DNA from 2 places in the Streptomyces sp. NPDC021019 genome. Region 2 is predicted to be linked to the other one. Evidence: riboswitches for the same ligand, from Rfam matches in the RefSeq annotation. Region 2 holds a riboswitch; the other holds the start of a gene.

The links. Region 2 has a riboswitch for cyclic di-AMP ahead of ACH4RG_RS06195 (NlpC/P60 family protein). Riboswitches for the same ligand answer to the same signal wherever they lie in the genome.
Region 1: linked by a shared signal. The riboswitch ahead of ACH4RG_RS18910 (peptidoglycan DD-metalloendopeptidase family protein) and the one ahead of ACH4RG_RS06195 (NlpC/P60 family protein) in region 2 are both predicted to bind cyclic di-AMP.

What each region holds. Positions count from the first base shown of each region.
Region 1 is NZ_JBIRQR010000003.1:325,480-329,265, forward strand. Features, by position in the region: gene ACH4RG_RS18890 (aspartate aminotransferase family protein) at 1-54, shown strand, start outside; gene ACH4RG_RS18895 (helix-turn-helix domain-containing protein) at 137-745, shown strand; gene ACH4RG_RS18900 (DUF6126 family protein) at 810-983, shown strand; gene ACH4RG_RS18905 (tyrosine-protein phosphatase) at 1,032-1,844, opposite strand; cyclic di-AMP (ydaO/yuaA leader) riboswitch at 2,287-2,447, shown strand; gene ACH4RG_RS18910 (peptidoglycan DD-metalloendopeptidase family protein) at 2,450-3,406, shown strand; gene ACH4RG_RS18915 (SGNH/GDSL hydrolase family protein) at 3,581-3,786, shown strand, end outside.
Region 2 is NZ_JBIRQR010000001.1:1,314,472-1,318,257, reverse strand. Features, by position in the region: gene pcrA (DNA helicase PcrA) at 1-2,282, opposite strand, end outside; cyclic di-AMP (ydaO/yuaA leader) riboswitch at 2,552-2,718, shown strand; gene ACH4RG_RS06195 (NlpC/P60 family protein) at 2,717-3,786, shown strand, end outside.

The sequences.
Region 1 (3,786 bases), on a different contig from region 2:
CTGATGTGGGACTTCGGCCGGACGCTGGTCAAGCAGGCCGTGGCCCATCGCTGACCGGCTTCCGCGACGGGACGATGAAAATTGCCTCTGAGGCAAGTTATTTGCCTCAGAGGAAAGATCCTGGCCCAATGGAGCCATGAACCCTCCGGACGAAGGGGCGCCGGACGAGCTCCCCGGCGTCGCACCCCGACTGCGCGACCTGCGCCGCGATCGCGGCCTCACCCTGGAGACCGCCGCCGGCCGGGCCGGACTCTCCCCGGCCCACCTCTCCCGGCTGGAGACCGGCCGCAGGCAGCCCTCGCTGCCGATGCTGCTCGGGCTCGCCCGCATCTACGGTACGACGGTCTCCGAGCTGCTCGGCGAGCAGCCGCCCGAACGGGACGCGATCGTCCGCGGCGGCGGCTTCGAGGGGGCGGAGGCCGACGGCTGGATGTACCGGCAGGCAGGCGGATCCGGTCGCGCGATGCAGGCGCTGCGGGTGCGCGTTCCGTACGGGGCCCAGGGCGACCTGGTCCGGGTCCATCCCGGCGAGGAGTGGCTGTACGTCCTGGAGGGGCGGCTGCGGATCGGGCTCGGCGACACCGTCCACGACCTCGAACCCGGCGACAGCGCCCACTTCGACTCGCTCACCCCGCACCGGATCGCGGCCGTCGACCGCTGCGGCGCGGAGCTGCTCTTCGTCCACTCCCTGCTCCAGAGCCCCGCCGCCGAGCTGTGCCTCGGCAGTGCTCTCCACGCGCGCTGAACCGGCCGTCCCGGCCGGCTCCACCTTCGCTCCACCGGCCATGAGGCCGACAGAGAGGACCGTCATGTCCGATTCCGAGCACTACGACCCGCTGGGTCCCGGCCGGCGTCCGAACGAGGACCCGCAGGAGAAGCGGATGCCGCGCGGCGTCATCATCCGGCTCTTCGCCTACTTGGTGGCGGGCCACGTCATCGCGGGCTTCCTCTACCTGCTCTTCGTGGTGGCCGGGAGCAAGTGACAGCGGTCGGACGACCGCCCGCGCCGGACGGATCGCCTCCCGTCCGGGTCAGCCCAGGTCGAGCAGGCGCTCGCGCAGCCGCTCCCGGGTCTCGGGGGAGACGCCCAGTCCCTCCGACAGGTAGCGGTCCGTCGTTCCCCAGTTCTCCTCGATGGCCGTGAAGGCCGCCGCGAGGTAGGCGGGCCGCGCTCCGAAGAGCGGGTCCAGCAGCTCCAGCACCTCGGGAGACATGCCGGTGCCGGACGCGTCGGAGCGCTTCACGGCGTAGCGGCGGTGGAGGTCGTTCGACTTGAGGTAGTCCGCCTCGATCGCCTCCGGCTCCACGCCGACCGCCAGCAGGGCGACCGCGATCGAGAGACCGGCCCGGTCCTTGCCCGCCGCGCAGTGCATCAGGGCGGGGACGCTGTCCTCGGCCAGGGAGTGCAGCACCCGGCTGTGCTCGGCGGTGCGGTCCAGAATCGTCGCGCGGTACATCCGGATCATGCGGTCGACGCCCTTGCCGTGCGCGAGGACGGAGCGCAGCTGCTCGATGTTCCCGTCGCTCACCAGCCGCCAGAACTCCGCGCCGTCGGCCGGGTCCGAGAGCGGAATGCTGACATTGCGGACACCGGCCAGCTCGATGTCGTATCCGTCGAGCCGGTGGTCGGCGGAGTGGCGGAAGTCGAAGATCGTGTGCAGCCCGAGCCCGCCGAGGAAGACCGCGTCCTCGGCCGTGGCGTGCGCCAGGTGGCCGCTCCGGTAGAGCCGCCCGAAGGCGGTGCGCCGGCCGTCCGCGGTGGGGAGCCCGCCCACGTCGCGGAAGTTGCGGACTCCGGTCAGCGCGGTCTCTGTCGGCGGGACCTGCGGCACCTGTTGCGTCACGGTGGCTCCTGGGATCTCTGGCGTCGGCGCGGCTCGCCGGCGAGGGCGCTCCCGTGACGATACGACATCGATTCGACGGAAAATCATCACGGTCGCACCCCGGTGCGGAGTACCGGGGCCGCCGACCTGACCCGGCGTCAGCGGCGAAGCCGAGCGCATGTCCGTATTGGTGCATTTCGCAGAACATGCCCCGCTAATGGGGGAGATGGGATTTCGGAGGTGAGCGGGATCATATTCGTGACGGACCGTGGTGAGCTCGCCCCGGAGTATTCCCGTTGCCCGTACGGAAATCCAAGATCCGTCATCCACGGAGTGTGACGGGAAGTCCGGGGAGAAATTGAATCGATGATTCCGGTGAGCAACCGATGGCTTGTTCTGCTCGTCCTCGCTCGTTTACGGTCGCCGCAATCCGGACGGACCGCCTAATCCTGCCGCCGCCCGGAATTCGCACCCACCCACTCACGCGTGGCAGGAGCGGGGGAACCAGGTAAGCCGCCGGTCCGGAGCGATCCGGACCGGCTCGGGGTGAAGTCGCCGCAATGCGACCGGGCATCTCCAGCCCGAACCCGACAGCTCACCTCGCAGGCGCCGGAGAGGAACTTCCCATGCCCGCAAAGGGTAAGCACCGTCGTCCGAAGTCCGGCCCGATCTCCCGCGGCGTCCTCGTCGCCGGGACCGGCGGCGCCGCACTCGCCCTCCCGCTCATCGGCGCCACCGTCGCGAACGCGGCGGACCGGGCCGCTCCGGCGGCGAAGCCCGCCGCCGCCTCGGTCGCCGCCGCGCACACCGCCCCGGCCACCGCCCCCGCCGCGTCGAAGGCCGCCACGAAGACGTACGCCGTCGTCTCCGGCGACTACCTGGCGAAGATCGCGGCCGAGCACCGGCTCAAGGGCGGGTGGGAGAAGCTGTACCAGGACAACCGCTCCACCGTCGGCGAGAACCCCAGCCTGATCCACCCGGGCATGAAGCTGACCCTCGGCGCCAAGGGCTCCGCCCCGGCCGAGAAGTCCGCGGCTCCCGAGGCCGCCCCGAAGAAGGCCGCACCGGCGCCGAAGGCCGCGCCGAAGGAGGCCCCGAAGGCGGACAGCGTCTCCGCCGACGACTCCGAGGGCTCCGGCAGCCCGTCGCGGACCGGCTCCTCCGAGGCCACCGGCTCCGGCTGGTCCGCCCCGCTGGCCAGCGCCAACGTCACCACCCAGTACCGGGCTTCCGGCGCCAGCTGGTCCAGCGGCTACCACACCGGCTCGGACTTCCAGGCCTCCTCCGGCACCCCCGTACTCGCCATCGGCCCGGGCACCGTGGTCTCGGCCGGCAACAGCGGCTCCTACGGCAACGAGGTCGTCATCCAGCACGAGGACGGCATGTACTCCCAGTACGCCCACCAGTCCTCGCTCAACGTCTCCGTCGGTCAGACCGTCACCGGCGGACAGCAGATCGGCCTCTCCGGCTCCACCGGCAACTCCACCGGCCCGCACCTGCACTTCGAGGTCCGCACCGGCCCGAGCTACGGCTCGGACATCGACCCGATCGCGTACCTGCGTCAGCACGGCGTCTCCGTCTGACGTATCCGTCCGACCGGACGCGGCGAGAAGTGGTCGAGGGGCGGTGCGCGGCGGCGCACCGCCCCTCCGCTTATTCCGGCTTTACCAAAAACTGACCGGGTGGTCTATCTCACCACCCGTCAACCCCGTATTACGGTCGCGTAGGTCACATCGCACGATGCAGGATATGTGCTTGTGGCAGACGATTCGAGAAACAATCAGCAGCACACCATCGGGTCGTACGCGGCGATTGGCGACAGTTTCACCGAGGGCGTCGGCGACCCCGGCCCCGACGGGACCTATCTCGGCTGGGCGGACCGCTTCGCGGTGCTCCTCGCCGACCGGCTCCCGGCCCCCGACGGGGCGACCGGCCCCGAGGGCTCCCCGCACGGGAACTTCCG
Region 2 (3,786 bases):
ACCGTCGGCTTCTCCGCGCCGCCGCGCCGGGTCGCGAAACCCGAGGGTCCGGAGCGGGAGCGGGAGGAGGACAGCGAGGACGTGATGCCGGAGGTGGGCCCTGCGGGTGCGGCCATCGGGCCCTTGCGCCGCCAGTCCAGGTGCGCTTCCGGAATCTCCTCCAGGAACCGCGAGGGCGGGTTGTACGAGGGCTGGCCCCAGGCGCTGCGCATCGCCGCCCGGGTCAGGTAGAGCCGTTCGCGGGCGCGGGTGATGCCGACGTACGCGAGGCGGCGCTCCTCCTCCAGCTCCTTGGTCTGGCCGAGGGCCCGCATGTGCGGGAAGACCCCGTCCTCCATGCCGGTGAGGAAGACGACCGGGAACTCCAGCCCCTTCGCCGTGTGCAGGGTCATCAGCGTGATGACGCCGGAGCCGTCCTCGTCCTCGTCGGGGATCTGGTCGGAGTCGGCGACGAGCGCGACCTTCTCCAGGAACTCCGCGAGCGTGCCCGCGCCCTCCTCGTCGGCGCGCTCCTGCTCGAATTCGAGGGCGACGGCGGCGAGCTCCTGGAGGTTCTCGATGCGGGTCTCGTCCTGCGGGTCGGTGGAGGCCTGGAGCTCGGCGAGGTAGCCCGTGCGCTCCAGGACGGCTTCCAGGACGACGGCGGGTCCGGCGCCGGACTCGACGATCGTGCGCAGCTCCTCCATCAGCGTGTTGAAGCGCTTGACGGCGTTGGACGAGCGGGCGGCCATGCCGTACGCCTCGTCGACACGGCGCAGTGCCTGCGGGAAGGAGATCTTCTCGCGCATCGACAGGGCGTCGATCATCGCTTCGGCGCGGTCGCCGATGCCGCGCTTGGGAACATTGAGGATGCGGCGCAGCGGGACGGTGTCCTCGGGGTTGGCGAGGACCCGGAGGTAGGCCAGGACGTCCCGGACCTCCTTGCGCTCGTAGAAGCGCACACCGCCGACGACCTTGTAGGGCAGGCCCACGCGGATGAAGATCTCTTCGAAGACACGGGACTGGGCGTTGGTCCGGTAGAAGACGGCGACGTCGCCCGCCTTCGCGTCGCCCGCGTCGGTGAGCCGGTCGATCTCGTCGGCGACGAACTGCGCCTCGTCGTGCTCGGTGTCGGCGACGTAGCCGGTGATGCGGGCGCCGCTGCCGGCGTTGGTCCAGAGGTTCTTGGGGCGGCGGCTCTCGTTGCGCTCGATGACGGCGTTGGCGGCGGAGAGGATCGTCTGCGTGGAGCGGTAGTTCTGCTCCAGGAGGATCGTCGTCGCGCTCGGGTAGTCCTCCTCGAACTGGAGGATGTTGCGGATGGTCGCGCCCCGGAAGGCGTAGATCGACTGGTCCGCGTCGCCCACCACGCACAGCTCGGCGGGTGCGTCGGCCTCCCCGGCCGGGCCAACCAGCTCGCGTACCAGCGTGTACTGGGCGTGGTTGGTGTCCTGGTACTCGTCGACGAGGACGTGGCGGAAGCGGCGGCGGTAGTGCTCGGCGACGTCCGGGAAGGCCTGGAGGAGGTGGACCGTCGTCATGATGATGTCGTCGAAGTCCAGAGCGTTGGCCTCGCGCAGGCGGGCCTGGTAGAGCGCGTACGCCTGGGCCAGGGTCTTCTCGAACCCGTCCATGGCCTGCCCGGCGAAGGTCTCCTCGTCGATGAGCTCGTTCTTGAGGTTGGAGACCTTGGCGGTGAAGGACTTCGGCGGAAACTGCTTCGGGTCCAGGTCGAGGTCGCGGCAGACCAGGGCCATCAGGCGCTTGGAGTCGGCGGCGTCGTAGATCGAGAACGACGAGGTGAAGCCGAGCTTCTTCGACTCGCGGCGCAGGATGCGGACGCACGCGCTGTGGAAGGTCATGACCCACATGGCGTTGGCGCGGGGGCCGACGAGCTGCTCGACGCGCTCCTTCATCTCGCCCGCGGCCTTGTTGGTGAAGGTGATCGCGAGGATCTGGCCGGGGTGCGTCCCGCGCTCGGCCAGCAGGTGGGCGATGCGGTGGGTGAGGACGCGGGTCTTGCCGGAGCCGGCTCCGGCGACGATGAGCAGCGGGGACCCGGCGTGCACGACGGCGGCGCGCTGCTCGGTGTTCAACCCGTCGAGCAGGGCGGCGGAGTCGATCACCGGGCGCGCGTGACCGTCACGGTAGTACCCGTCCCGGGGCGGCGGGGGCGCGTCGTAGACGCCCCCGAAGAGACCCTCCGGCACCGCTTCGGGCGCGTGGTCCTCGGGGGGCGGCGGGGGGCCGTCCTCCGCGGGCTGGAGGCCGGTCAGGAAACTGTCGTCAAAGAGGCTGCTCATCGCCTCCCGAGTCTAGGCGGCCGGACTGACAACCTTCCGCCGAAGGCGAGAAGGGGCCGCTCACACCACACCGCCACCCGTACGCACGGGGACCGGACGGCGACGTTCCGTGAAGGAGTGCCCGGTCGGAGGGGGTGCCGGACGCCCGATCCGGAAAGGTCACGAAAATGTATCGGGCATATCGCTCATCGTCCTTCCCAGCGGCGGTGCCGGTTGGCTAGCGTGCTCGATCAGGTGATCCGTACCTCCCTGAGGCGAACCACGCCTGACGGACACCTCTGCCGAATCCGTCCTGCCGCGCCGGTGGTTCGGAACCGGGGACCCACACGCAGCACCGGGGTGAATCGGTCCGTGCCCTCGCGTCCGGACCGTAGGACAGCCTTCCGTTCCGTCCGAACCCGACAGCTAACCCGGTAGGCGGTCCACGGAAGGAGATGCCGGTCTTGGCATCGCATCGCAAGCCGCGCACGAAGGTGCGCACCACCACCCCCGCCGTCGGGCTGACGACGGCCGCGCTCGCCTCCGTGACGCTGCTCTCCACGCAGAGCGCCACGGCCGCACCGGCGGAGCCGAAGCCCGCCATCGAGGAAGTGCGGAAGAAGGTCGACGCCCTGTACCGACAGGCGGGCACCGCGACCCAGGAGTACAACCGGGCCAAGGCCGCCTCCGCGTCCCAGCAGACGAAGGTCGACACGCTGCTCTCCGACGTGGCGAAGCGTGCCGAGAAGATCAACGAGGCGCGCCGGGCGCTGGGCTCCTACGCCGCGGCCCAGTACCGCAACGGGGGCATCGCGCCCGCGGCGACGTTCTTCCTGGCGGACAACCCGCAGGGGTACTTCGACCAGAGCCGGCTGATGGACCGGGCGACGGAACGGCAGCAGAAGGCCGTCGACGAGGTCCGTACGCAGCAGGCCTCGGCGGCGAAGAAGCGCGCGGAGGCGGTGAAGAGCCTGGAGACCCTCACCGAGACGCAGGCCACGCTCGCCTCCAGCAAGAAGGACGTGCAGACCAAGCTCACCGAGGCCCGGGGCCTGCTGTCGAGGCTGACCGCCGAGGAGAAGGCGCGGCTTGCGGAGCTGGAGCGCGAGAAGGAGGCCGAGGCGAAGGAGAAGGCGGCGAAGCTGGCCGCCCGGCAGGCCGCCGAGGCGAAGGAGAAGGCCGAGGCCGAGGAGAAGGCCCGCGAAGAGGCGGCGAAGGAGTCCGGCGGCGGTTCGGGTACGGGATCCGGTTCCGGTCCGGGAACGGATCCGGGCTCCGGCTCCGGCTCCGGTACGGACAGTGGTTACGCCGCCAAGGCGGAGAAGGTCCTGGCCTTCGCCCGCGCCCAGATCGGGAAGCCGTACGTGTGGGGCGCGTCGGGCCCCTCCAGTTACGACTGCTCGGGGCTGACGCAGGCGGCCTGGCGGGAGGCGGGTGTGACCCTGCCCCGGACGACCTGGGACCAGGTGGAGTTCGGGACGCGGGTCGCCACGTCCGACCTGCTCCCCGGAGACCTGGTCTTCTT